3 regions of the Delftia sp. DS1230 genome follow, and region 2 is predicted to be linked to each of the others. Evidence: predicted binding sites of a transcription regulator. Region 2 holds the regulator's gene; each other region holds the start of a gene.
What was found. The regulator HrcA, encoded in region 2, represses chaperone genes, less so after heat shock. The targets are predictions, from matches to a motif close to TTAGCACTCNNNNNNNNNGAGTGCTAA.
Positions count from the first base shown of each region.

Region 1: a site for HrcA is predicted at 5,498-5,524, ahead of rpoH (RNA polymerase sigma factor RpoH). Genes of this name have one in related genera too.
Region 3: a site for HrcA is predicted at 5,071-5,097, ahead of groES (co-chaperone GroES). Genes of this name have one in related genera too.

Region 1 covers NZ_CP157763.1:5,086,030-5,095,440, forward strand. Annotated here, with positions in the region: gene AAN986_RS22970 (sigma-54-dependent Fis family transcriptional regulator) at 72-2,030, opposite strand; gene AAN986_RS22975 (NAD(P)/FAD-dependent oxidoreductase) at 2,351-4,153, shown strand; gene AAN986_RS22980 (2,3-butanediol dehydrogenase) at 4,223-5,290, shown strand; gene rpoH (RNA polymerase sigma factor RpoH) at 5,555-6,499, shown strand; gene AAN986_RS22990 (tripartite tricarboxylate transporter substrate binding protein) at 6,596-7,588, shown strand; gene AAN986_RS22995 (sterol desaturase family protein) at 7,622-8,368, shown strand; gene AAN986_RS23000 (fatty acid desaturase) at 8,365-9,300, shown strand; gene AAN986_RS23005 (StlD/DarB family beta-ketosynthase) at 9,316-9,411, shown strand, end outside.
Region 2 covers NZ_CP157763.1:1,351,609-1,361,019, forward strand. Annotated here, with positions in the region: gene creC (two-component system sensor histidine kinase CreC) at 1-616, opposite strand, end outside; gene creB (two-component system response regulator CreB) at 633-1,340, opposite strand; gene rapZ (RNase adapter RapZ) at 1,386-2,288, opposite strand; gene recN (DNA repair protein RecN) at 2,293-4,068, opposite strand; gene AAN986_RS06110 (NAD kinase) at 4,071-4,967, opposite strand; gene hrcA (heat-inducible transcriptional repressor HrcA) at 4,998-6,002, shown strand; tRNA gene AAN986_RS06120 (tRNA-Ile) at 6,070-6,148, shown strand; tRNA gene AAN986_RS06125 (tRNA-Arg) at 6,327-6,403, shown strand; gene AAN986_RS06130 (CHASE2 domain-containing protein) at 6,483-8,861, opposite strand; gene AAN986_RS06135 (FecR domain-containing protein) at 8,889-9,411, opposite strand, start outside.
Region 3 covers NZ_CP157763.1:1,064,128-1,073,538, forward strand. Annotated here, with positions in the region: gene AAN986_RS04790 (VOC family protein) at 76-1,491, shown strand; gene AAN986_RS04795 (PLP-dependent aminotransferase family protein) at 1,615-2,892, shown strand; gene groL (chaperonin GroEL) at 3,001-4,644, opposite strand; gene groES (co-chaperone GroES) at 4,693-4,983, opposite strand; gene AAN986_RS04810 (sigma-70 family RNA polymerase sigma factor) at 5,930-6,451, shown strand; gene AAN986_RS04815 (FecR domain-containing protein) at 6,448-7,449, shown strand; gene AAN986_RS04820 (TonB-dependent siderophore receptor) at 7,631-9,411, shown strand, end outside.

The sequences.
Region 1 (9,411 bases), 2.5 Mb from region 2:
CTGCGACCGACGGGCCGATCGCCGCGGCCAGCCGCCATGGACATCGCATGGGCCCTGGGGCGAAGGCCGTGCTATGTCCCGCGCCAATGGGCATGCCGCACGCCCAGCTGCAGCTGCTGGATTCGCCGGTGGATGGTGGAGCGGCTGACGCCGAGCTGGCGCGCCGCCTCGGAGACATTGCCCTGGCATTGCGCAAGCAGCTGTTCCAGCGCCTGTGCGGCGGGCTCGCCGGCATTGCCAGCCAAGGCGGTGCGCGCTGGTGCGCGGTGCAGCACATCGTGCAGGTGGTCAGGCAGGTGGTCGGGCTCGATGGTGCCGTCGCCATCGTGGCCGCACAGGGCTGCGGCGTAGCGCAGCGCGTTGTGCAGCTCGCGCAGGTTGCCGGGCCAGGCGTGCGCGGCCAGCACGGCGCGGGCTGCGTCGCCCAGGTGCAGGTGGCTGCCCAGGGTGGCCAGCATCTGGTCGGCAATGGTCTGCAGGTCGCTGCGCTGGCGCAGCGCAGGCAGGCGAAGCTCGGCCGCGTTGAGGCGGTACAGCAGGTCTTCCCGGAAGCTGCCACGCCGCACCAGCTCGGCCAGCGGTTGGTGCGAGGCCGAGATGAAGCGCACCGCCACCGCCCGTGGCGCGCGCGCCCCCAAGGGAGTGATTTCGGATTCGGACAGCACCCGCAGCAGCTTGGCCTGCAGGGCCAGGGGCATATCGCCGATCTCGTCAAGGAACAGCGTGCCCTCGTGTGCCGCAGCAATCAGCCCTTCGCGGCCCTTGCTGGCGCCGCCGGTCCAGGTGCCGGGCAGGTAGCCGAACAGCTCGCTCTCCAACAGTGCCTCGGGAATGGCTGCGCAGTTGATGGCAATGAAGGCGCCGCTGCGGCCGCTGGATGCATGCAGCCCGCGGGCCAGGTATTCCTTGCCCGCGCCGGTCTCTCCCTGCACCAGCACGGGCAGCTCTTGCGGTGCGAGCCGCGCGGCCTTGCGCAGCAGCGTCTGCAGTGCGGCATCACCCGTGTCCAGCGCCTGCAGCGCAGCAGGCAGCGGGGGCTGCGCCGGCCTTGCCTGCGCTTGCAGGCGGCGTGTCCGGCGCTGCGGCTCCATGGCATGGGCGAAGAGGATGCTGCCGTCGCGGGCGCGGATGATGCGCTCCTGCGCCGGGCGATTGCGGCGCAGCTCGGACAGGTGGCGCAGGTCCACGTCGAAGAAGCGCTCCAGCGGCTGGCCGATGAGGCTCTTGCGCTGGCGCCAGTCCAGTTGCGCGGCCGCTGCCAACAGCCGCGCGCCCGCGTGGGTCATGGCGCGGATGCGGCCACGTGCATCGACGCTGATGGAGGCGTCGGGATCGACGTCGAGGAAATCGGGCGACTGGGCCAGGCGCACCACCCAGTCCTGGCCGGACTGCGCCATCAGGTTGGCCTGCTCCACGCGCCGCGCCGCGGCCATGACGAGGTTGAGCGCCAGGTTCTGGCTGGCCCGCTCGGCAGGTGAGCGCAGCAGCGACAGGTCCAGCACCGCCGCGAGTTCGCCGCGCATGTCGTAGATGGGCGCGGCCGTGCAGGACAGGCCGGTGTGGGTGAAGTCGAAATGGTCGCTCTGGTGCACCGTCAGCGCCTCGCCCGTCTCAAGGCAGGCACCCACGGCCGAGGTGCCCGAGTGGTCCTCGCGCCATTGCGCGCCCAGATACAGGCCCGCGCGGCGCAGGTCGCCCTTGTCGGCCTCATGCCCCAGAAAGTCCACGGCCACGCCATGCCGGTCCGCCAGCAGCAGCACGTAGTCCAGTCCCTTGAGCTGCTGGTACAGCCGCTCCAGCGCATGGCGGGCGATGTGGATCAGCGGCTCGGACTCCTCGCGGTGCGCGCGCAGCTGGCCTTCGGTGACGATGTGGGCTTCGTTGGTATGCGCCGGGTCGAGCCGGTGGGAGTCGATGCAGCGGCGCCAGCTGCGCAGCACGGCGCGGTCGCGCTCCTGCCCGCGGTGGGAGTAGCCCAGGCCGAAGGCTTCGATTTCCTGGATGTGCGAGGCGTAGGACTGCAGGGGCATGGCGTGGAGTCGATGCGGGCTTTGAACGTGCCGCAGACGATTCTGTGCCCTGTGCGGCGCAGCGCCAATCAAGACTTACCCACTGCCCCTGCTGCGCTGCAGCACGCCTGGTGCGACAGGTGTCGCAGGGCTGCCCCACCTGTCGCGGGCGGCAACGCCGGGCAGCGGGGTGCAAGGCGCAGGGTTTGTACCGGAGGCGCGCAGGCAACCCCTTGATTTGCCTGGCGCATCCTGCCGCCGGGCCTGTCTGGCATGGTGATTGCGTAAGAGGGCCTGCCCGAAGAAAAACCAGCGGGCATGACCGCATCAAGGAGACAACCATGACCGATACGACGCCCAACGCCCGCGCCAAGGCGCTGCTAGACCAACTCAACCATGCCCTGGGAGACCGCGACTTCGCGGCCGCCAGCCGCCTGTTCGCCGATGAATGCTACTGGCGCGACCTGGTGCTGCTGACCTGGAACATCAAGACCATGGAAGGGCGCAGCCAGATCGCCGACATGCTGGCTGCGCAGCTGGACGCCGCGGCGCCCGTGCGCTTTTCGCTGGACGAGCGCGAGGCGGTGGAGGAGGCCGATGGCGTGGTGTCCGCCTGGATCGTGATCGATACGCGCCATGCGCGCGGGGGCGGCCATGTCCGCATCAGGGACGGGCTCATCTGGACGCTGCTGACGGCCGCCCAGGAGCTCAAGGGCCATGAGGAACCCATGGGCACGCGCCGCCCCATGGGGGCCGAGCACGGCATCCGGCGTGGCCGCCAGACCTGGCTGGAGCGCCGCCAGCAGGAGGCCCAGGAACTGGGCCGTGACAAGCAGCCTTTCGTGCTCGTCATCGGCGGCGGCCAGGGCGGCATTGCGCTGGGCGCGCGGCTGCGCCAGCTGGGGGTATCGCACATCGTCATCGACCGCCAGGCGCGCCCTGGCGACCAGTGGCGCAACCGCTATAAATCGCTGTGCCTGCACGACCCGGTCTGGTACGACCACCTGCCGTACATGCCGTTCCCGGACAACTGGCCCGTGTTCGCGCCCAAGGACAAGATCGGCGACTGGCTGGAGATGTACACCAAGGTGATGGAGGTCAACTACTGGCCCTCCACCGATTGCCTGAACGCCCGCTTCGATGAGGACAGGCAGGAATGGGAAGTGACCGTGGAGCGCAACGGCGAGACGCAGGTGCTGCGCCCCAGGCATGTGGTGTTCGCCACCGGCATGTCGGGCAAGGCGAATGTGCCCAAGATCAAGGGCCAGGACGTCTTCAAGGGCGAGCAGCAGCACTCGTCCCAGCACCATGGCCCGGATGCCTATGCGGGCAAGAAGGTGGTGGTGATCGGCGCCAACAATTCAGCGCACGACATCTGCGCGGCCCTGTGGGAGCACGGCGCCGATGTGACCATGGTGCAGCGCTCGTCCACGCACATCGTGCGCTCCGATTCGCTGATGGACATCGGCCTGGGCGACCTGTATTCGGAGCGCGCCGTGGCCAGCGGCGTGACGACCAGGAAGGCGGACCTGATCTTCGCCTCGCTGCCCTACCGCATCATGGCCGACTTCCAGGTGCCGGTGTACAACCGCATCCGCGAGCGCGACGCGGACTTCTACCGCAAGCTAGAGGCGACCGGCTTCATGCTGGACTTCGGTGATGACGACTCCGGCCTTTTCATGAAGTACCTGCGCCGCGCCTCGGGCTACTACATCGACGTGGGGGCCTGCGATCTGGTGATCGACGGCAGCATCAAGCTGCAGGCGGGCAAGCAGATCAGCCACCTGTCGGAAAACGCGGTGGTGCTGGCCGATGGCACCGAGCTGCCGGCCGACCTGGTGGTCTACGCGACCGGCTATGGCTCCATGAACGGCTGGGTGGCCGACCTGATCAGCCAGGAGGTGGCGGACAAGGTGGGCAAGGTCTGGGGCCTGGGCTCGGACACCACCAAGGACCCGGGACCGTGGGAGGGCGAGCAGCGCAACATGTGGAAGCCCACGCAGCAAGAGGCGCTGTGGTTCCACGGCGGCAACCTGCACCAGTCGCGCCACTATTCGCTGTACCTGGCGCTGCAGCTCAAGGCGCGGCAGGAAGGCCTGCCAGTGCGTGTCTATGACCTGCAGCAAGTTCATCACCTGCGGTAAGGCCGAATAATCGCCATGGGGCGGCTGTGCCGCCCGCCAACCCAGCCTTGCAAAACAGAAAGTTCAATCATGAAAGCAGCACGTTTCTACGACCGGGGCGACATCCGCATCGAAGACATCCCCGAACCCGTGGTGGAGCCCGGCACCGTGGGCATCGAGGTGGCCTGGTGCGGCATCTGCGGCACGGATTTGCATGAGTTCATGGAAGGGCCGATCTTCATTCCGCCCTGCGGCCATCCGCACCCCATCTCGGGCGAGTCCGCACCCATCACCATGGGGCACGAGTTCTCCGGCGTGGTGTACGCCGTGGGCGCGGGCGTCGACGATATCAAGGTCGGTCAGCACGTCGTGGTGGAGCCCTACATCGTGGCCGACGACGTGCCCACGGGGCCGGGCGACCACTACCACCTGTCCAAGGACATGAATTTCATCGGCCTGGGCGGGCGCGGCGGCGGGCTGTCCGAGCGGATTGCGGTCAAGCGCCGCTGGGTGCACCCGATCTCCAATGCCATTCCACTGGATCAGGCCGCGCTGATCGAGCCGCTGTCCGTGGGCCACCATGCCTATACCCGCAGCGGAGCGAAGGCGGGTGATGTGGCGCTGGTCGGCGGCGCAGGCCCCATCGGCCTGCTGCTGTCCGCCATCCTGAAGGCCAAGGGCCTGACGGTGGTCATCACCGAACTGAGCGCCAAGCGCAAGCAGAAGGCGCGTGAATCGGGCGTGGCCGATCACATCCTGGACCCCTCCGAAGTGGACGTGGTGGCCGAGGTGATGAAGCTCACCGGTGGCAAGGGCGTGGATGTGTCGTTCGAGTGCTCCAGCGTGAACAAGGTGCTGGACACGCTGGTGGCCGCGACGAAGGCCACGGGCGTGGTGGTGATCGTATCCATCTGGAGCCATCCGGCCACCATCAACGTGCACAGCGTGGTCATGAAGGAGCTGGACGTGCGCGGCACCATCGCCTACTGCAACGACCACCAGGAAACCATCAAGCTGGTCGAGGAGGGCAAGATCAACCTCGAGCCCTTCATCACCCAGCGCATCCAGCTCGATGACCTGGTGGCCCAGGGCTTTGACACGCTGATCCACAACAACGAGTCGGCGGTGAAGATCATCGTGCAGCCACGGTTCAAATAGCCGCTGGGCACCGCGACTGCACGAACCTGCATCTTTCGTGCCGGTCGCCGGCGGAGCCGGGCGCAAAGGGGTCAAAACCCGGCGGGGGCCGACACATGCCTCCCGCCGGCAAGCAGGGTTTCCAAAAATCGCTCAGACTAGCCAGAAGCGACTTTTGCAGTGCCGAAGATTTCTGCAACCGACTGAAAAACCCGCGGAACTTCGGCTTTAGCACTCAATCCTAACGAGTGCTAATATGAAGGAATGGAAGAAAGGAACTCTGCAATGACAAACGCCTCCGGCTCCATTGCGACCACCTTGGCGCCCGCTAACCCCTGGGCCCTGGTGCCGCCTCTGGGCAATCTGGATGCCTACATTTCCGCGGTCAACCGCCTGCCCATGCTCACCCTCGAGGAAGAGCAGGACTACGCCCGCAAGCTCAAGGAACACAGTGACCTGGACGCCGCAGGGCGTCTGGTGATGTCCCACCTGCGCCTGGTGGTGTCCATCTCGCGCCAGTACCTGGGCTACGGCCTGCCCCACGGCGACCTGATCCAGGAAGGCAATGTCGGCCTGATGAAGGCCGTCAAGCGCTTCGATCCCGATCAGAACGTGCGCCTGGTGAGCTACGCCATGCACTGGATCAAGGCCGAGATCCACGAGTACATCCTCAAGAACTGGCGCATGGTCAAGGTCGCCACGACCAAGGCCCAGCGCAAGCTGTTCTTCAACCTGCGCTCCATGAAGCAGGGCCTGAAGTCCGACGCCGCCATGGCCGAGGACGGCGCCATGCTGCGCGACACGCTGACCTCCGGCGAGATCGACGCCATGGCCGAGAAGCTCAACGTCAAGCGCGAAGAAGTCATGGAGATGGAAACGCGCCTGGCCGGTGGCGACGTGCTGCTGGACCCCTCGCCCAGCGATGATGGCGAGCAGGCCTTCGGTCCCATCGCCTATCTGGCCGACGGCGCACATGAGCCCACGGCCATGATCGAGTCGCGCCAGCGTGACCATCTGGCCACCGACGGCATTGCCATGGCGCTGGATTCGCTGGACGACCGCAGCCGCCGCATCGTCGAGGAGCGCTGGCTCAAGGTCAACGATGACGGCTCGGGCGGCATGACGCTGCATGAGCTGGCCGCCGTGTATGGCGTGAGCGCCGAGCGCATTCGCCAGATCGAGGTGGCTGCCATGAAGAAGATGAAGAAGGCCCTGGCCGAGTTCGCCTGATGGCCTGACGGCCTGGGCTGACAGGCTGCTTCAAGACAAACCCGGATAATCTCCGGGTTTTTTATTGCCCGCAGCCTTTGCGGCCCCCACGCACCCATGCCCGCCAGCGCCATCTCGCCACTACGCCGCCTCTTCGCCAATGCCTTGGCCACCGCCCTGGCTTCGGCCCTGCTGCCTTGCGCCGCCGTGGCGGGCGACCAGTGGCCCAGCAGGCCCCTGCATCTGATCGTGGGCTTTCCCGCGGGCTCCTCGCCCGACCTCACGGCGCGCGCCCTGGCCGAGCCGCTGGAAAAGCGCCTGGGCCAGCCCGTCATCGTCGAGAACAAGGTGGGCGCAGGCGGCAACATTGCAGGCGAGCAGGTGGCCCGTGCGCGCGATGGCCATACCTTCAGCGTGATGATCAACGGCAACCTGACGATTGCCCGCCTGCTCAACCCCGCCGTGCGCTACGACCCCGTCAAGGACCTGCAGCCCGTCAGCCTGATCGGCGTGGCGCCCCTGGTGCTGGTGGCGCCGGCCGGCGCGCCCGAGGGTCGGGCCTTCCTGGAGGCCGCTGCCCAGGCCGGCAGCCGCTGGAGCTACGGCTCGCCCGGCGTGGGCACCGTGGGCCACCTGGGCATGGAGCTGCTCAAGAGCCGCTCCGCGCTCAGGCCCGAGCACATTCCCTATCCCGGCTACCCGCAGGTGTTCAACGCCATCCAGGGCGGCGACCTGCAGCTGTCCATGCTGCCGCCCGCGCTGGCCATGGCCCAGGTCCAGGCCGGCAAGCTGCGCGGCGTGGCCGTGACCTCGGCCGCGCGCAGCCCGCTGGCGCCGGGCCTGCCCAGCCTCAAGGAGCTGGGCGTGGGCGATTTCGACCTGGAGATCTGGAACGCCGTGGCCGCGCCCAAGGCCATGCCCGCCGCCCATGTGCACAAGCTGGCCGAGGCCGTGAGCGAGATCGTGCGCTCGCCCGAGATGCGCGCGCGCCTGGCCGCCCAGGGCTGGCAGGCCGTGGGCAGCTCGCCCGAAGGCCTGGCCCTGCGCATGCGCCAGGACGTGGCGACGCTGGGCCGCATCATCCGCGAACAGGGCATACGCGCACAATGATGCGCCCAGTGACGTGCCCTCTTTGACACCCCCATGACCGCAGCCCAAGCCTTCACCGAACTCAATGCCTGGCAGGTCATGGCCTGGGGCCTGGCCTTCTTTGGCGTGCTCTACCTGGCCGGCGGCTGGGGCATGTCGGCGCTCACGCGCTGGCTGCAGCGGCGCGGCGTGGGCCGCGTGCTGGACACGCGCCCGCTCAAGCCCGACCAGTTGCAGCGCGAATGGCGCCAGTCGCTGCATTCGGTGCTGATCTTCGGCATCGGCATGATCGTGCCCTGGGGCCTTCTGCAATTGGGGTGGGCGCGGCTGGAGCCCGATGCAGGCCCCTGGCGCATTGCCATCGAAGTCGTGGTGCTGCTGATCTGGAACGATGTGCATTTCTGGATCAACCACCGCCTGCTGCACACGCGGCTGCTGGGGCGCTTTCATGGCGACCACCACCGCTCCATCGTCACCACGCCGTGGTCCACCTACAGCTTCCATCCCATCGAGGCGCTGATGCTGGGCAACGTCATCCTGCTGCCCATGGTGGTGCACGACTTCAGTTTCTGGTCGCTGGCCTCGGTGCCGGTGCTCAGCCTGCTGCTGAACGTCATAGGCCACTCCAACTATGACTTCTTTCCCGGGGTGTCCGACACGCATGCGCTGGCCGCCAGCCGGCGCCACCATCTGCACCATGCCCGGCCCAACGGCAACTATGGCTTTGCGCTGGCCTTCATGGACCGGCTGATGCGCACGCGCGTGGCCCTGCCCGCCACGGCCCGGCCCAGGACGGAATGAGCCGACCGCCTGCTCGCCACGTCCAGCCCCGGCTGCCCCGGCTGCGCCACTGGCGCGACCTGCAGTCGCTGGCCTATCTGGTGGCGCTGCCGCTGATCGTGTGGTGGCAGTGGCAGCACGGCTGGAACCTGTGGCTCTACGGGATCGAGCTGTTCCTCACGCTGGGCGTGGGCGTCATCCACCACAACCACACGCATTTGCGCATGTGGCGCGGGCGCTGGGCCAACCGCTTCACCGACTACTGGCTGACCCTGCTGCAAGGCCACCCGACCTTCGTGTTCTGGCCCGCCCATGTGGCCAACCACCACCGCTTCCGCCACGGCCCGCGCGACATGGCACGCACCTACCGCTTCGGCGGCGACCACAACCATCTGCTGGGCTACCTGCTCCACCCGCTGCAGGCCGGCTGGGTGCTGTACCCGCTGTTCCTGCGCTGGCTGGGCCAGCTGCGGCGGCATTGGCCCGGCGCCTTTCGCTACTGCATGGGCCAGTACCTGCTGTGGCTGGGCAGCTGGGCACTGCTGCTGTCGCTGGATTGGCAAAAGGCCTTGCTGCTGGTGATCGTTCCCCAGCTGCATGGCCTGCACTGGCTGCTGGCCACCAACTACCTGCAGCACGCCCATGCCGATGGCCGGCCACTGACGCGCGGCCAGCGGCTGGACAGCGCCACGCCACTGAACTACGCGCGCAATTTCGAGGGCTGGGTCAATCCGCTGCTGTTCAACATCGGCCTGCACACGGCCCACCACGAGCGGCCCCAGGCCCACTGGTCCGAGCTCACGCGCCTGCACAGCGAGCACTACCGCCAGCGCGTGGCCCCTGCGCTCAACGAAGGCGGACTGCTACCCTACATGGCCCGCGTCTTCGTGCTGGGCACGATCTGGCCGCCGGCCCGCACGCGTGCGCACATGCCTCCCGGAACATACGACTGATACGTCCCAGAACCCATGCCCGTCGCCTATTCCAACGTCTATCTGCATGCCGCAGGCATGTTCCTGCCCGGTGAACCCGTGGACAACGCAGGCATGGATGCCTACGTGGCG
Region 2 (9,411 bases):
CGGCAAAGCCCACGCCGGCCGACAGCAGGAGGAACAGCAGGCCGCCGCGCAGCATCTTGCTTTCCGCGCTGTCCACGATCTTCTGCACCGAGTGCGCGGGCTTGGAGGCCGTGAGCACGCCCGCAATGCGGCCTTCCACCATGATGGGGGCCGACACATACATGACGCTGCTGGCCTCGTCGTTCTGCACCTCGCGCGTGGTGCGCGCGCCGTATTCGCCGCGCAGCGTGCGGTGCACGTCGCGCCAGCGCGAGTAGTCGGCGCCCTGGTCCAGGCCGGCCGAGTCGAACAGCACCAGGCCTTGCTGGTCGGTGATGGTGACGCGCATGTCCAGGCTGGTCTTGCGCGTGTCCCAGATCCAGACCTTGACGGTCTGGTTGGCATAGGCCTGCATGTGGTGCGCGAAGCGGCTGTCCGCGGGGCTTTGCTGCAGCACGCCGCTGGCCATGTCGTCGCTGGCCAGCGCGGCCAGGGCGTAGGCGGTTTCGACCAGCGTGTCCTCGGTCACCTTGCGCACGCTGGGCTTGACCTCGACCATGAAGACGCGCAGCACGAAGAATGCGGCCAGGCCGTTGATGACGAAAAAGGCGAAGAACAGCCGCAGTCCGAGGCGCATGGCGTGCGGCGGCGCGTCAGCCCGGCAGCGTCAGGCTGTAGCCCATGCCGCGGTGGGTGGTGATGAAGTCCTGCTGCGGCACCTGGGCACGCAGCTTGGCGCGCAGGGTCTTGACGTGGGTGTCCACGGTGCGGTCCGTGCTGTCGCTGTCCTGGCCCCAGATGCTGTCGAGCAGGAACTCGCGGCTCAGGATGCGCCCGGGGCGCTCCAGCAGGCAGCGCAGCAGCTGGTACTCGCGCCGCGTCAGCTCCAGGGGCACGCCCTGCATGCGCACGCGCTGGCCTTGCGTATCGATGCTGAACAGGGCATCTGCCGGCGGCGCTGTGCTGGATGTGGGCGCGGGCTGCAGGCGCTGCGCACGGCGCAGCAGGGCGCGGGTGCGGGCCACCAGCTCGCGCGGGCTGAAGGGCTTGGTCAGGTAGTCGTCGGCGCCCAGCTCCAGGCCCAGCACGCGGTCCATTTCCTCGCCGCGTGCGCTGAGCACCAGCAGCGGCACGGCGGCGCCGGCCTGGCGCAGTTCGCGGCACCAGTCCAGGCCGTTGCCATCGGGCAGGCCCACGTCCAGCAGCAGGGCATCGGGCGGCTGCGCCTGCCATTGCGCGCGTGCATCGGCCAGCTGCAGGCAGTGGCGCACGGCGATGCCGTCACGCTCCAGCGCATAGCAGACGGTGCGCGCGATGGCGGGATCGTCCTCCACCAGCAACACGCGCGGGGCGTTCGTCATCGGCATGCCTTGCATCGCAGTACTCCGGGAGCGGACCCTGGCGCTTCAGATGTCGTGCGCAAGCAGGTCGGCAGGCTTGGGGGTGGGCCGGCTGTCCAGCGAGCGGTGCCGGCACAGCGTGGGCCAGCGCGGGGCGAAGTGCCGCGCCAGTTCCTCGACCAGGAAGACCGAGCGGTGCTGGCCCCCCGTGCAGCCGATGGCCACGGTGACATAGCTGCGGTGATTGCTGGCCATCATGTCCAGCCAGGATTCCAGGAACTGCTGGATGTCGCGGCGCATCTGGTCCACGCCGGGCTGCTGGCGCAGGAACTCGGCCACGGGCGCATCCATGCCGGTCAGCGGGCGCAGCTGGGGTTCGTAGTGCGGATTGGGCAGCATGCGCACATCGAATACATAGTCGGAATCCGAGGGCAGGCCGTGCTTGAAGCCGAAGGACTGGAAGACCAGGGTCATCTGGCCCACCGGGGCCGCAATCAGCTCCTTGATATAGCTTTGCAGCTGGGACGAGCGCAGGTGGCTGGTGTCGATGACATGCGATTTCTCGCGCAATTCGCCCAGCAGTTCGCGCTCGGTTTCTATGTCCTGCACCAGGGCGCGGCGGCCCTCGGCGACAGGCCCTTGCGACAGAGGATGGCGGCGCCGCGTTTCGGAGAAGCGCCGCACCAGGGTGCCCGTGGTGGCGTCCAGAAAGACCAGGTGGGGCACGACACCCTGGCGCTGCAGCCGCTCCAGCTGCCCGGGCAGGTGGGGCAATCCCCCGGCGCTGCGCGCATCCATGGCGATGGCCACCTTGTTGCTGTGGCGGCCGTGCTCCAGTTCGACGAAGGCGGACAGCAGCTCGGGAGGCAGGTTGTCCACGCAGTAGTAGCCGGCATCCTCCAGCGCATGCAGGGCGACGGATTTGCCCGATCCGGACATCCCGGTGATCAGCACGATCTCAAGCGACATGGCATCAGCCTCCATTGGTGTTGCGCGCGCCGTTGGCCGCACGGCCCGGCTTGGGCCGGGTACGCTGCGCGTCGGCCTGCGGCCGCTGCCGGCCGGGCCTGCGCGGCGCCGGGCGGGGCGGGGGTGCCTGGCGCGCCATGGCCAGCATTTCGCGGGCATGGGCCATCGTGGTTTCGGACTGGCGCTCGCCGCCCAGCATGCGGGCCAGCTCTGCCTCGCGCGCGGTGCTGTCCAGCGGCTGCACGGTGCTGAGCGTGCCCTGCCTTGCGCGCTGCTTGGCCACCAGATAGTGGTGGTCGGCACAGGCCGCGACCTGCGGCAGATGGGTGACGGACAGCACCTGGCGCGATCGGCCCAGCGCATGCATGAGGCGGCCCACGGTCTCGGCGACGGCGCCGCCCACGCCCGAGTCCACCTCGTCGAAGATCAGCGTGCCGGCCTCGCCCAGCTCGCTGGTGGTCACGGCAATGGCCAGCGAAATGCGCGACAGCTCGCCGCCCGACGCCACCTTGGCAATCGGCTTGGGGCTGGCTCCAGGATGGCCGGCGACCAGGAAGGCCACGCTGTCCACGCCAAAGGCACCGGGAGAATCGGCTGTGGACAGGGCGGCCTCGAACAGGCCGCCTTCCATGCCCAGGCCCTGCATGGCCTGGGTGATGGCGCGCGACAGGCGCGGCGCAGCCAGGGCGCGTTGCTGCGACAGCACCCGGGCGCTGGCCTGGTAGTGCTGCTGCGCGGATTGCTCTGCAGCGTGCAGGGCCTCGATGTCCACGGCGGCATCCAGCTGCTGCAGCTCCTGGCGCCAGCCGGCCAGCAGTGCCGGCAGCTCATCGGGCGTGCGGCGGTAGCGGCGCGCCAGCTGCATCCACAGCGACAGGCGTGCATCCAGCTCGGCCAGGCGTTCGGGGTCCAGGTCGGCGCGGCGCAGATAGGCCTGCAGCGAATGGCGCGCATCCTGCACCTGGGCCGTGCACGAGGCCAGCACGTCGGCGATGTTCTGGAACTCGGGCTCCAGGTGTTCCTGGTTCTGTATCAGATGGCTGGCGCGGCCCAGCGGAGTGATCACGCCGGCCTCGTCGTCCTCCAGCATCTGCAGCGTGGTCTGGGCGGTGTCTATCAGGGTCTGGGCATGCGACAGGCGCGTGTGCTGGGCATTGAGCTCGTCCCACTCGTCGGCCTGCGGGGCCAGCTTGTCGAGTTCGGTGATCTGCCACTGCAGCCGTTCGCGTTCGCGCTGCAGGCTGTCCTGGGCTGATTGCGCATGCTGCAGGGCTTGTCGTGCCTGGCTCCAGCGGCTCCAGCAGGCCTGGACCTCGCGGCTGTCTATGCCCGCATAGGCGTCCAGCAGCGCGCGTGCTGCGTCGGGCCGCGTGAGGCTTTGCCAGGCATGCTGGCCGTGGATGTCGATCAGCTGCTCGCCCAGTGCGCGCAGCTGCGTGGCCGTGGCCGGCGTGCCGTTGATCCAGGCGCGGCTGCGGCCCTGGGTGTCCACTGTGCGCCGCAGCAGCAGGCTGTTGTCCTCGCAGGCCAGGCCTGCCGCCTCCAGCCAGGGGCGCAGCCGCGCGCAGCCGTCGAACTCCACGCAGATATCGGCCTGGGGGCAGCCTTCGCGCACCACGTCGGCGTCGGCGCGGGCGCCCAGGGCCAGCTGCAATGCATCGATCAGGATGGATTTGCCGGCGCCGGTCTCGCCGGTCAGCACGGTGAAGCCCGCATGCCAGTCCAGATCCAGGGCCTGCACGATCACGAAGTCGCGCAGCACGATGCGCTTGAGCGCCATGGTCAGGCGCCTCCCTCGTTCCAGCCCAGTTTCTTGCGCAGCGTGGCGAAGTAGTTCCAGCCCTTGGGGTGCAGAAAGCGCACGCTGTGGTGGGCGCGGCTCACGAGGATGCGGTCGCCGTGCTGCAGCGAGGCCAGCGACTGCATGTCGAAATTGGCGCTGACATCGCGCCCGGCCACGACTTCGATCGTGACCTCGTTGGCATCGGACAGCACGATGGGGCGATTGGACAGGTTGTGCGGCGCAATGGGTGCCATGACCCAGGCGGGGATGGACGGATGCATCATCGGCCCGCCGGCGGACAGCGCATAGGCCGTGGAGCCCGTGGGCGTGGCCACGATCAGGCCGTCGGCGCGCTGGTTGGAGACAAAGCGGCCGCCGACCTCGATGCGCAACTCCACCATGCCGGAGGTGCCGCCGCGGTTGACCACCACGTCGTTCATGGCCAGGGCCTCGAACACGCATTCGCCCTCGCGGATCACGCGGGCGCACATCAGGGGACGCAGGTCTTCTTCGTACTCGCCCTGCAGCATGGGGGTGAGCGTGGCCTCGAAGTCCTCCAGCGCGATGTCGGTGACAAAGCCCAGGCGGCCCTGGTTCACCCCGATCAGGGGCGTTCCGTATTGCGCCAGGTGCCGGCTCACGCCGAGCATGGTGCCGTCGCCGCCGACGACCAGGCCCAGGTCGCAATGCCTGCCCAGGCCATCGACATCGAGGGTGGGGTAGTCTGTGAGCCCTGCGTGCAGGGCCGATTGGGTATCGAGCACGACTTCGCAGCCCTGGCGCCTGAGGAAGTCCGCAATGCGCTCGAGCGCGTTGCTGGCATTCTCGGACGGGGCGCTTGCGCTGGGAGCGTGGTACTTCCCGATCAAGGCAACGTGGCGAAACGTGGACGTCATTTCTGGAAATTACATCATTAAAATCATCACATGCTCGACGAACGTGCCAAGTTGTTGCTCAAAGCGCTGATCGAGCGTTACATCGCTGACGGCCAGCCTGTGGGCTCGCGGACCCTGTCGCGTGCGTCGGGGCTTGAATTGTCGCCTGCCACGATACGCAATGTGATGGCTGACCTCGAAGACCTGGGGTTGATCATCAGTCCGCACACCTCGGCCGGCCGCATTCCGACCGCCCGGGGCTACCGGCTGTTTGTGGACACCATGCTCACGGCGGACCGTGCAGATATCGTGACGCCCGAGCTCGTGCCCGAGCAGCCGCAGAAAGTCATCGCCAACGCCGCCAATCTGCTGTCCAGCCTTTCCCAGTTCGTGGGCGTGGTGCTGGTGCCTCGCCGTACCTCGGTGTTTAAGCACATCGAATTCGTGCGACTGTCGGAGCGGCGCTTTCTGGTCATCATCGTCTCGCCCGACGGTGACGTGCAAAACCGCGTCATCTTCACCGACGTGGATTACTCTGCCTCCCAGCTGATCGAGGCATCGAACTTTCTCAACAGCCACTACGCAGGCCTGGCCATGGAAGAGGTGCGCGAGCGCCTCAAGGGCGAGGTCGAGCTTTTGCGCGGCGAGGTGGCCACCCTCATGCAGGCAGCCGTCAACGTGGGCACGGAGGCCATGACCAGTGCCCAGGAGGACGTGGTCATCGCGGGCGAGCGCAACCTGCTGTCGGTCAGCGATTTCTCCAGCGACATGGGCAATCTGCGCCGCGCCTTCGACCTGTTCGAGCAAAAGACCCAGATCCTCAGGCTGCTGGATTTCTCCAGCCAGGCCGAAGGTGTGCGCATCTACATCGGGGGCGAAAGCCAGGTCGTGCCCTTCGAGGAGCTGTCCGTGGTCAGCGCGCCCTACGAGCTCGATGGCAAGGTGGTGGGCACGCTGGGCGTGATCGGCCCCACCCGCATGCACTACGACCGCATGATCCAGATCGTGGACATCACCTCCAAGCTGGTCAGCAACGCGCTGAGCCACAAGCGCTGAGCCGCGCAGGTTAGGATCTACAATAGCCGTTTGCCATGGCGTGCATCCGCGCTGCCTTGGTGAATCAGGGGCCTTAGCTCATGCTTGGTTAGAGCAGCGGACTCATAATCCGTTGGTGCCCAGTTCGACTCTGGGAGGCCCTACCATCCATTGGTATGAAAAAGCCTGCCGCCTTTCCGGGCGGCAGGCTTTTTTGCTGGGAGCGACGCTGCCGGCTGGCATGGCTGCGCCCGGCTGCCGTTGAATGCGACTTCCAGGTTTTTTGCAGAAATATGGCGCTTTTGCCTGGAAGCTCCAAAACCCGCTGCTACAATGCGAAGCGTTGCGGCTGTAGCTCAGCTGGATAGAGTACTTGGCTACGAACCAAGGGGTCGTGGGTTCGATTCCTGCCAGCCGCACCAAAAAACGCAAAGCCCTGAAGTTAAAAGACTTCAGGGCTTTTTCGTTTTCACGGGCCATCCGCCGGGATGACACCCCCGGTCAGGCTTGCTGCGCCTTCGGCAGCACGATGCTGAAGGTGCTTCCCTGGCCTGGCGCGCTTTCTATCTGCAGCTGCCCGCCATGGCGGGCAGCCACGGTGCGTACAAAGGCCAGCCCAAGGCCTGCGCCGTCCAGGTGCTGATGGTGGTCCAGGCGCTCGAAGGGCTGGCTCAGGCGGGCGACGGCCTGTGCATCCATGCCGGGTCCGTGGTCCCGGATGGCGATGCGGCAATGGCCGGCGTCCTGCAGCAGTAGGCATTGCACCGTGGCGCCGCTTGCCGGTTGCCCGTGCGCTCCGTACTTGATGGCGTTGCCGATCAGGTTGACGGCTGCGCGGTGGAGCATGCCCGGGTCGCCCAGCACGGGGCATTCCTGCTCGGGCAGGCTGAATTCCAGCTGCACATGGGCGGCGCTGGCCTGGGCCCAGCAGCTTTCCACGGCCTGGTCCAGCACCAGGCCCAGGTCCAGCTGCTGCCGGCGCAGCGCCTGCTGCTGGGCACGAGCCAGGTGCACGAAATCGTCGGCCAGCTGCAGGGAGGCCTGGGCATAGCCTTCGATGCGCGGGAGCAGCATGCCCAGGTCGGGCGCTTGTACGGAACCACGCTGCATCTCCAGCAAGGTGATGATGGATGCCACGGGCGCCCGTATGTCGTGCGAGATGAACTGCATGGCCTGGTCGCGCTGGGCCTGGGCGCTGCGCAGATCGCTGATATCGACCAGGGTGATCAGCCAGCCTGTGGTGGGCGGAGCCTCGAAGGCCTGGACCAGCAGCATCAGGCTGCGGCCGCGGCCGTCGCGCCCCTCGCTGCTGAGCGGCAGGCCGCCGGCGGCAAGCGCCCTGGCCGTGAGCAGCGGGCTGCCGGCTTGCGGGCCGGGCGCCGTGTCCAGCGCCCGCAGGCCATCGAGCAGCCTGGGAAGGGAGTCGCCAGCGCGCAGGTCGTGATCCAGGCTGCGCGCATAGGCATGGGCCGCGGCATTGGCCAGCAGCACATGGCCCTGGCGGTCGCAGACAAAGGTGGGCGAGGGCAGCTGGCGCAGGCTTTCGCTGACGAAATGGTGCAGGGCGCGCAGTTGCCGCGAAGCCTGCTCGACGGCGGCAATGCGCTGGTCCAGCAGGTCGCCGCCCAGGCGCAGCGCGGTGGGCAGGCCCTGGCCCTGCAGGTCTCGCAGTTCCAGCGCCAGAAAGCGGGCGGCGGCGCGCAGGCGCAGCCAGCTCCACAGCGGATAGGCCAGGGCCAGGCCCAGCAGGGCTGCGGCAGGGGCCGTCTGCACCTGCCAGATGCGTGGTGCCAGCCCGGCCAGCGACAGGCAGGCCAGGGCCAGCAGCGCGCAGGCCAGCATGCCGCCCGAAGGGCCCAGCCAGGCCAGGGCCAGCAGGGCCAGCAGCACGGCTGCGGTGTTGAGCGCACGGTCCAGCCCCGCCGAAGCGCGGTGTACGTGCGAGCCCTGCAGGCTGCCGTTGAGCACATGGGCCAGCATTTCCACGCTGGAGATGGGGCGCGCGCTGGCACCCAGCGGTGCGGTGAACTGCGCTCCCAGTCCGGCGGCCGTCGTTCCTATGAGCACGTATTTGCCGCGAAATGCCGCAGCAGGAATGCGGCCGCGCAGCACGTCGATGTACGAATAGGTGGTGAAGGGCGAGCGGTCACGCGCGCCCTGCTCGGGCCTGGCCTGTGCGAAGGCAATGATCTCCCGCTGGCGGCGCTGCCATGCGGGTGTGCCGGGGTCCAGCGGCGGCACGGGTTCGGGGCGGGCGCATGCGCGGCCGTGCTGGCCCACGCAGTGCAGGGCCAGCGCCATGTGCCACCAGGGCTGCTGCGCGCTGCCTTCAATGGCATGGAAGCTGCGCACGGCGCCGTCGGAATCCACGGGCAGCTGGGTGTGGCCCAGCGCTGCCGCAGCCTGTGCAAAGGCCGGCAGCGGATCCGTGCCCGGCGCCACGGGCAAGGCGGTGCGGCCGCTGCGCTGCAGGACGTGCGCCAGCAGCAGATCATCGCCTGGATAGTCCAGATCTTCTTCGCTGAGCATCACGTCCAGGCCGATGGCGCGCGGCGGGGCCTGGCTGATGCGCTCCAGCAGGCCCGCGTGCAGGGCACGCCGCCAGGGCCAGCGGCCTATGGCGTCGATGCTGGCATCGTCGATGGCCACGATGACGATGTCCTGAGATGCCTTGGGGCGGTGCAGCCAGCTGGCCGTGTCCTGCACCAGTCCGTTGATGCGCTCCAACTGCCCGTCACCGCTGAGCCAGAACACCAGGGACAGCAGTCCCGCCGCCAGCAGCAGCCAGTCCCGCCGCAGCCCCCGGCCACGCGCGGGCGCCGGCTGCACCTGCTGCGCCGGCGTGGCGGGACTGTCAGGCGAAGGCGGCAGGGTGGACAAGCGCGGTCAAGGATTGAACGGGTGCGGTTACTGGCGCTGCAGGCGCTCTCCGCTGCCCGATTGCATCATCTCGCCGCTGGCATCGACGATCCAGCTGCCGGTGCGGAACTGGCGTGCGGCCGAGAAATCGCTGCGCAGGCCGTTGGCGTCCTCGATCTGCAGCCGCAGGTAATAGCTGCCTGCGGGCAGGTCCTCGGTGCTCCATTGCGGCTGGTCGGTCCAGAGGTCAACCAGCGGCGCGGTGAACTCCTGGTCGCGCGCCACCATCACGTGGTAGCGCTGGCCGGGCTCGCCACTCCAGCGGATCTGGCGGCTGCCCTCGGCGGGGCCGTCGCCCATCTGCAGCGCGCTGGCCGAGGGCTGGGGCGGCACGGCCGCCAGCTGCATGGCCTGGGCTGCGGCGAACGGGCCCTGGTCGGGCTTGCCGTCGGCCAGCGTGCGGATGCTGGCGGCGCGCCAAAGATAGCGGCCGGCCGGCAGCCGGGCCAGCGCGGCTGCGGGCAATGTGCAGTCGTTCAGGTCGCGCGCGTCGATGGCGGGTTCGGCAAAG
Region 3 (9,411 bases), 290 kb from region 2:
GACCTAGCATGCGTGCCAGGAATTCACCATGCCGCAGGCTGATCTGCGGCCCCACCATCAGTCCCCACGAGCACCATGTCCTCTACGTCCGCCAACGCCTTCGTGCCTTCCGACGAGATCCGCGCGCGCTTTTCCAGCGCCATGTCCGAGATGTACCGCGATGAAGTGCCCCAGTACGGCACGCTGATCGAGCTCGTGGCCGACATCAACCAGCGCACCCTGCAGGCCGAGCCTGAGCTGCTGGCCCGTATGCAGCGCAGTGGCGAGCTGGCCCGCCTGGGCGTGGAGCGCCACGGCGCCATCCGCGTGGGCACTGCCGCCGAGCTGTCCATGCTGCGCCGCCTGTTCGCCATCATGGGCATGGAGCCCGTGGGCTACTACGACCTGTCGGTGGCCGGCGTGCCCGTGCACTCCACGGCCTTCCGTCCCGTGGGCGATGCGGCGCTGCTGGCCAACCCTTTCCGCGTCTTCACCTCGCTGCTGCGCCTGGACCTGATTGCCGACGAGGCGCTGCGCGCCCAGGCCGCCGCCATCCTGGCGCGCCGCAACATCTTCACCGAACGCGCGCTCGCGCTGATCGCCCAGTCCGAGGCCAACGGCGGCCTCACCGATGCCGAGGCCGATGAATTCGTCGGCGAGGCGCTGGAGACCTTCCGCTGGCACAGCGAGTCCACCGTGGACGGCACCACCTACGACGCGCTGCACAAGGCCCACCGCCTGATCGCCGACGTGGTCTGCTTCAAGGGCCCGCACATCAACCACCTGACGCCGCGCACCCTGGACATCGACGCGGCCCAGGCCGCCATGCCCGCACGCGGCATGGATGCCAAGGACGTGGTCGAAGGCCCGCCGCGCCGCGCCTGCCCCATCCTGCTGCGCCAGACCAGCTTCAAGGCGCTCAAGGAGACCGTGCGTTTTGCCGGCGATGCCACGGGCGCAGGCTCGCACACGGCGCGCTTCGGCGAGATCGAGCAGCGCGGCGTGGCGCTCACGCGCAAGGGCCGCGCGCTCTACGACCAGCTGCTGGCCCAGGTGCGCGACATGGGCAGCGCGGGCAGTGCCGCACCCGACTACGGCAGCCGCCTGGCCCAGGTCTTCGAGGCTTTCCCCGACACCCATGAGCAACTGCGCCGCCAGGACCTGGCCTTCTACCGCTTCACGCTGAGCGACGAGGGAGCCGCCCTGGCCGCAGGCGAGGCCGCCGCGGCCGCCGCCTCGGACCTGGACGCCCTGATCGCCCGCGGCCTGGCCCAGGCCGAGCCCATCGTCTACGAAGACTTCCTGCCCGTGAGCGCGGCCGGCATCTTCCAGTCCAACCTGGGCGGCGAAGAGCAAAAGCAGTACGCAGCCCATGCGGCCCAGCAGGCCTTCGAGGCCGACCTGGGTGCGCGCGTGCATGACGAGATCGCGCTGTACGAGCAGGCGCAGCAGCGATCCATCGACCAGCTGCGCAGCGCGCTGCGCGGCCAGGCCGCCCAGGCTGTGGCCTGACCGGCTGCCTGGATGCCGGCTTTGGCCGGCATCCACCCTGTATCCCCTTTCCCGGGGCGCATGCGCAGGCGCCAGGCCTGTGCACGCGCCCCTTTGTTTTTTGCAAAGCCGCAAGAGGCCTTCATGAGCACTGCAGACCTGGGAATTCAGTCGCCCACCGCCCATCTGTTCAACCCGCTGTTCGCGCACCCCGAAGGCTCGCCCATACGCGAGCTGTTTCCCTATCTGAGCCGCCCTGGCATGCTCTCGCTGGCGGGCGGCTATCCCTCGCCCAGCCTGTTCGATGCCGAAGGCCTGCAACAGGCCGCGATGGCCGCTTTGCAGCAGGACGCTGCCGCCAGCCTGCAGTACGGCGCCAGCGAAGGCCAGCTGCCGCTGCGCGAAGCCCTGGCCGCGCTGTGCGCCACGCGCGGCATTGCCTGCACGCCGGCCGACATGATCGTGACCACGGGCTCGCAACAGGCCTTCGACCTGCTGGTCAAGGTGCTGGTGGAGCCTGGCGATCCGGTGCTGGTCGAGGTGCCCGCCTACCCGGCCACGCTGCAGACGCTCAAGCTGGCCCAGGCACAGGTCGTGGCCGTGCCCACGGACGAGCAGGGCCTGGACACCGAGGCCCTGGCCCGCCTGCTGGCGCAGTGGCCCCATGCGCGTGCCCCCAAGCTGCTCTATACCGTGCCCAACTTCTCCAACCCGGGCGGCACCCTGCTGCCCGCGGCGCGGCGCACGGCCCTGGTGGCGCTGGCACGCCAGCATGGCTTTGTCATCGTCGAGGACGACCCCTATGGCGAGCTGCGCTTTACCGGCCAGCGCGAGCCGTCGATCTACGAAACGGGCCTGGCGCAGTGCGGTGCCCAGTCCAACCCCGTGGTCTACCTGTCCAGCCTGTCCAAGACCGTGGCACCGGCGCTGCGCATCGGCTGGATGCTGGCCGACGCCCAATTGCTGCGCCGCTGCACCATCGCCAAGCAGACGGCCGACCTGTGCACCTCGCCGCTGGCGCAGATGATCGCCGCGCACTATCTGCGCTCGGGCCGCTATGCACCCCAGCTGGCCCAGGCCTGCGCCGAGTACGCGGCGCGCATGGATGCGCTGTGCTCGGGCATGCAGTCGGCCCTGGGCGAGCAGATCCGCTTCGTGCGGCCTGCGGGCGGCATGTTCGTCTGGGCGCAGCTGCTGCCGCCACAACGGCATGCGGGCGAGCCCGAGGCCCTGGCCCGGGCGCTGTTCACGGCCGCTGTGGAGCAGGGCGTGCTCTATGTGCCAGGCAAGGCCTTCTTCCCGGCCGAGGCGGCGCAGCAGGCCGGCCTGTGCATGCGCCTGTCGTATGCGGCGCCCACCGTGCCCCAGATCACCGAGGCCGTGGCGCGCCTGGGCCGGGCCTGGGGCCAGGCCGTGTCCTGAGGACATCGGCAACAGCGTTCATGCAATGAAAAAGGCCGCCCGAGGGCGGCCTTTTTCTTGCGGGGCAAACTGGGCATGGCGCAAGGCCTGCCCGGTTGCGGCGGGCAATTACATGCCCATGCCGCCCATGCCACCCATGCCGCCCATGTCGGGCATGGCGGGGGCGCCTTCAGCCTTGGGGGACTCGGCGATCATGGCTTCGGTCGTCAGCAGCAGCGATGCCACGGAAGCGGCGTTCTGCAGGGCCGTACGCGTCACCTTGGTCGGGTCCAGGATACCCATTTCCAGCATGTCGCCGTAGGTGTCGTTGGCAGCGTTGAAGCCGTAGTTGCCCGAGCCGTTCAGCACGGCGTTGACCACCACCGAGGGCTCGCCACCGGCGTTGGCCACGATTTCGCGCAGGGGCGCTTCGATGGCCTTCATGATCAGCTTGATGCCGGCGTCCTGCTCGGCGTCGCCGGTCTTCAGTTCGCCCACGGCTTGCTTGGCACGCAGCAGAGCCACGCCGCCGCCGGCCACGATGCCTTCTTCCACAGCAGCGCGGGTAGCGTGCAGGGCGTCTTCAACGCGGGCCTTCTTTTCCTTCATCTCGACTTCGGTGGCAGCGCCGACCTTGATCACGGCCACGCCGCCGGCCAGCTTGGCCACGCGCTCTTGCAGCTTTTCGCGGTCGTAGTCGCTGGTGGCTTCTTCGATCTGGATGCGGATCTGCTTGACGCGGGCTTCGATTTCAGCAGCTTGGCCAGCACCGTCGATGATGGTGGTGTTTTCCTTGCCGATTTCGATGCGCACTGCCTGGCCCAGGTCTTCCAGGGTCACCTTGTCCAGCGCCAGGCCCACTTCTTCAGCGATGACCTTGCCGCCCGTCAGGATGGCGATGTCTTCCAGCATGGCCTTGCGGCGGTCGCCGAAGCCAGGAGCCTTGACAGCCACAACCTTCAGGATGCCGCGGATGGTGTTGACCACCAGCGTTGCCAGGGCTTCGCCTTCGACGTCTTCTGCAATGATCAGCAGGGGACGGCCGGCCTTTGCCACGGCTTCCAGCGTGGGCAGCAGGTCGCGGATGTTGCTGATCTTCTTGTCGAACAGCAGCACGAAGGGGTTGTCCAGCAGGGCAACCTGCTTTTCGGGGTTGTTGATGAAGTAGGGCGACAGGTAGCCGCGGTCGAACTGCATGCCCTCGACGACGTCGAGTTCGTTGGCCAGCGACTTGCCTTCTTCAACGGTGATCACGCCTTCCTTGCCGACCTTGTCCATGGCTTCGGCAATGATGCTGCCCACGGATTCGTCGGAGTTGGCGGAGATCGAGCCGACCTGGGCGATTTCCTTGGAGGTGGTGGTGGCCTTGGATTGCTTCTTCAGCTCTTCCACCAGGGCGGCGACAGCCTTGTCGATGCCGCGCTTGAGGTCCATGGGGTTCAGGCCGGCGGCCACGTACTTGATGCCTTCGCGGACGATGGCCTGTGCCAGCACGGTGGCGGTGGTCGTGCCGTCACCGGCGATGTCGTTGGTCTTGGAGGCCACTTCCTTCACGAGCTGGGCGCCCATGTTCTGCAGCTTGTCCTTGAGTTCCACTTCCTTGGCGACCGACACGCCGTCCTTGGTCACGGTGGGGGCGCCGAAGGAGCGCTCCAGCACCACGTTGCGGCCCTTGGGGCCCAGCGTGACCTTGACCGCGTTGGCCAGGATGTTCACGCCTTCAACCATGCGGGCGCGTGCTTCGCCGCCGAAAACTACGTCTTTTGCTGCCATTTCAATTCTCCGGATTCAGTTGGAAAGTGCGGTTTCGAAGCGCGTGGATTACTTTTCGACGACCGCGAACAGGTCGTCTTCCTTCATCACCAGCAGTTCGTCGCCATGGACCTTGACGGTCTGGCCGCTGTACTTGCCGAACAGAACGCGGTCGCCGACCTTCACGTTCAGGGCGATCACTTCACCCTTGTCGTTCTTCTTGCCGGGACCCACTGCCAGCACTTCGCCCTGGTCGGGCTTCTCGGCGGCGTTGTCGGGGATCACGATGCCCGAAGCCGTCTTGGTTTCGTTTTCGAGGCGCTTGACGATCACGCGATCGTGCAGGGGACGCAGGTTCATACCAACTCCTAAATCATCAACAAAGTTGAAACAAAGACTTGCCGGCCCGGCGGGCCGGCATTCGAAGCAATGTGGGACAGAGGATTGTTAGCACTCATACCCAACGAGTGCTAATAATAAGGCAATTCGGCCAGGTTTCAAGGGGTAGGGCCGGATGTGCCGCAAGACGGCACATCCGGCGCGGAGTGCGGAACGCCACTGATCTTTAGTTTTTTCGGGGCGCGCCCGCGCTGGCCAGCGGCGAAGCGCGGCCTGCAGGAGCACACAGAACTTCCGGCGAAAGGCTGTCGCTGAATCACCATGCAGCCTGCGGGCTGTGACCTGACGTCGCATCGAAGGCGCCCTGGCCGTGGTGCTGAGCGCACCCAAGATCAGCCAGCCGTGCAGAGTGACTGTCCTTGATCAGGCGCGGATGAGGAGCGAAGCATCTGGCGATGCCGCCAGCCCTGAAGCTTGGATGACCACCATGTGGCTGCAACTGATAGGTCACGAGGTGGCCGTGAGCAGCAGCAATCGCTGCGGAGCAGTTGGCAACTGCAGACTTTCTAACGATGGCCTCAGGCTGATCTACGCCCTTCACTGTGCAAAGCGAGAGTGACAGGGACGACCAACACCGGCCGTTGAAGGCTTCCATTGTTGGACGACCGCTTCACCGTTTGGAAGTGGCCAGTCGATTCTTCGGTGCGCCGTGCTTCGCCTCGAAGGCCCCATTTCGCGCTGCACCGCTGATTCCTGTCGACTCAATGCCGTCGCTCCGACTGGTTTCAACGAAGGTGGAATCAGCCCACGATGGTGCTCGCGCCGAGCGTCCGCACTCAGGCGTTGGTGCGCAGGTTGGTGCAATGACGATGTAGGATTTGGATACAATGAAAATAAGAAGCATTCTTGTTTGCCGCTGCATATTGCCCCGGTGCCTTTCCTCCTGCTTCACTCGTGCCGCTTTCCCATGCCCGCCGCCGACCGCGCCCTTGTTCCCGATGTCGCCACTCTCTACTCCGACCACCACGGCTGGCTGCTGGGCTGGCTGCGCAAGCGCCTGGGCAATGCCTTTGATGCGGCCGATCTGACCCAGGACACCTATGTGCGCCTGCTGGGCCGTAGCGGCGCCGAGATCCAGGCCATTCGCGAACCGCGTGCCCTGCTGATGACCATTGCCCAGGGTCTGGCCGCCAACCTCTACCGCAAGCGCTGCGTGGAGCAGGCCTATCTGGACGCCCTGGCCCTCATGCCCGAGGCCGTGGCCCAGTCCCCCGAGCACCGCGCCATCGTGCTGCAGACCCTGGTCGAGGTGGACCGCCTGCTGGCCCTGCTCCCACTGCCCGTGCGCCAGGCCTTTTTGCTGTCGCAGATCGACGGCATGAGGCAGGCCGACATCGCGGCTGAACTGGGCCTTTCCGTGCCCACCGTGCGCCGCCATATCGCGCGGGCCGTGGTGCAAGTCTGCTTTCTGGACGACGACGGCGCATGAGCCTGCCCATTCCTCTTGCGGTGCGCGAGCAGGCCGCCGAATGGCTGGTGGAGCTGCAGTCCGATGATCACAGCGCCGGCACGCGCGAGATGCTGGTGCAGCGCCTGCAGCACTGGCGCGAATCCCATCCCGACCATGAGCGCGCCTGGCTGCGCATAGAGGCCATGGGCGCACGCCTGCAGCCGCTGTCCGGTACGCCGGCCAGCGTGGCCCTGGCCCAGGCCGCGCGCACGGCACGCGGGCGCGGGCGGCGCTTGGCGGTGCGCAGCCTGACCGTGCTGCTGTTCACGGGCGCGGGTGCCGGTGCCGTGGCATGGAGAGGTCCGGCATCCTCGGGCGACTGGCTGGCCGGCCTGGGGGCGGACCTGCGCACGGGCACGGCCCAGCGGCGCAGCCTGCGCCTGCCGGACGGCACCCAGCTGCAGATGAATGCCGACAGTGCGGTCGACCTGGATTTCAGCCCGCAGCAGCGCCTGGTGCGCTTGCGCGGCGGCGACATCGAGGTGGCCACGGCCCAGGGCCTGAAGGATAGTGCGCCGCCCTTGCTCGTCGAAACCCGCCATGGCCGCATACGTGCCCTGGGCACGCGCTTCGTCGTGCGCCAGCGCGGCCAGGGGCCCAGCCGGGTTGCGGTCTTTGAAGGCGCCACGGAGATCGCGCCCCGCGAACGGCCCGGCCACCTCCATCTGCTGCAAACAGGCCAGCAGGCGCATTTCGACACCCAGGCCACCACGCCGGCCGGGCTCGCCGATCCGGCCCTGGCAGCCTGGACGCGCGGCATGCTGGTGGCCCAGGACATGCCGCTGGCCGAGTTCCTGGACCAGCTGTCGCGCTACCGGCCCGGCCACCTGGGCTGCGATGGCGCCGTGGCGCAGCTGCCCGTCAGCGGCACCTATCCGCTGGCCGACACCGACCAGGTGCTGGCCATGCTGCTGGCCACCCTGCCGGTGCGCCTGCGCACGGCCACGCGCTACTGGGTGGTGGTCGAGCCGGCCTGATTTCCTGGCTCTTGTCGATCCTGGCTGATCGCTTTTCGCGTCTCGCGGGGCAATGGAGATGAAGCGCTTTTTTCTGCGCCCGCATTCCATTGCCAACCATCCAGGACCGAGGGACACGCACACCATGGGCCATCACCCGACTTTTCGCGCCACACGACTGGCATTTCAACTGCGGCAGGCCTTGCGCCCCGCCGTTCTGGCACTGCCGCTGGTGGCGGTGCTTGCCCCGGCGCAGGCCCACGCACAGGCACAGCCCCACGCCCAGGCAGTGCAGCGCTACGACATTCCTGCCGGGCCGCTGACCGCCACGCTCAATCGCTTTGGCGCCCAGGCGGGCATCCTGCTGTCCTTCTCCACCGCCCAGACCGCAGACAGGACCAGCCCCGGCGTGCAGGGTGATCGAACCGTGGACCAGGCCCTGTCCGCGCTGCTGGCCGGCACGGGCCTGCAGGCCCTGCCGCGCGAGGGCGGCGGCTTTGTGGTGCGACCGTCCCTGGCCGTGGGAACGCCCACCGGCGCGGCCACGCTGGCCGAGGTGCGCGTCACCGCCCAGGCCGAGCGCAGCGCCGTCACCGAGGGCACGCAGTCCTACGCCGCCAGCGAATCGCGGGCCGCCACGGGCCTGTCCCTGTCGCTGCGCGAGACGCCGCAGTCGGTCAGCGTGATCACGCGCCAGCGCATGGACGACCAGGGCATCGTGCTGCAGGAAGACATCGCCCGCCAGACCACGGGCCTGAGCTATGCGCAGTACGGTCCCACGGGCGGCGACACCAACCAGTTCTTCGCGCGGGGCTTTCAGATCAAGAACTTCCAGGTCGATGGCGTCAACCGCCTGTTCAGCGACTACCCGGCCATCTTCCAGACCAGCGACATGGCCATGTTCGACCGCGTCGAAGTCGTGCGCGGCGCCTCGGGGCTGATGAGCGGCGCGGGCACGCCCGGCGCCACCATCAACCTGGTGCGCAAGCTGCCCACGGCCGAGTTCCAGGGCAGCGCCAGGCTCACGGCAGGCTCCTGGGATTTCGCACGTGCCGAGGTGGATCTGTCATCTCCGCTCAACGCCTCCGGATCGGTGCGCGGGCGCATCGTGGCCGTGTCGCAGAACCGCCATTCCAAGGTCGACTACGAGCAGGACCGCAGCCGCTCGCTGTACGGCGTGGTGGAGGCTGACCTGTCGCTGTCCACGCTGGCCACCGTGGGCTTTTCCGCGCAGGACTACGACGCTTCTGGCGTAGGCAGTGGGGGCCGGCCTTTCTTCTACACGGATGGCACGCGCATCGATTGGAGCCGCTCCGCGTCCTCGGGCGCGCGCTGGGCCTCGGCACGGCGGGACTACCGCAGCGTCTTCGCCTCGCTCGAGCACCGCATGGCCAGCGACTGGCGCCTGAAGGCCATCTACACGCTCGACCGCAGCAGCTATGACGAGATTCCGGGCTGGACCAATGAACAGCCTGTGGACCGCACCACCGGCACAGGTGCCGGCCTGTGGGCCGCCTGGTGGACGGGGCGGCCTCGGCAGGACACGCTGGACCTCACGGCTTCCGGTCCCTTCCAGCTGCTGGGACGCCAGCACCAGGCCGCCTTCGGCGCCAGTGTGGCGCGCACGCGCAACGACAGCGGCTCGCATGGCCGCTGGGCCTTCCCCGGCTGGGACAACACCATAGACAACCTCTTCACCTGGGATGGCCGCACGCCGGTGCAGCCCGACAACCCGGTACTAGGCCGCAGCGCGGCCGTGGAACGCAGCAGCAGTGCTTACGGATCGCTGCAGCTGCGCCCCACGGACCGGCTGTCCGTCATCGCGGGCGCACGCATCACGAACTGGAAGCGTCGCGACAGCTACACCGATTTCGCCAGCGGCGAGACCAGCGGCAGCGCCATGGCCGAAAACGGCAAGCTCACGCCCTTCGCCGGCCTGGTGCTGGACGTGGGCCGCGATTGGTCGGCCTATGCCAGCTATAC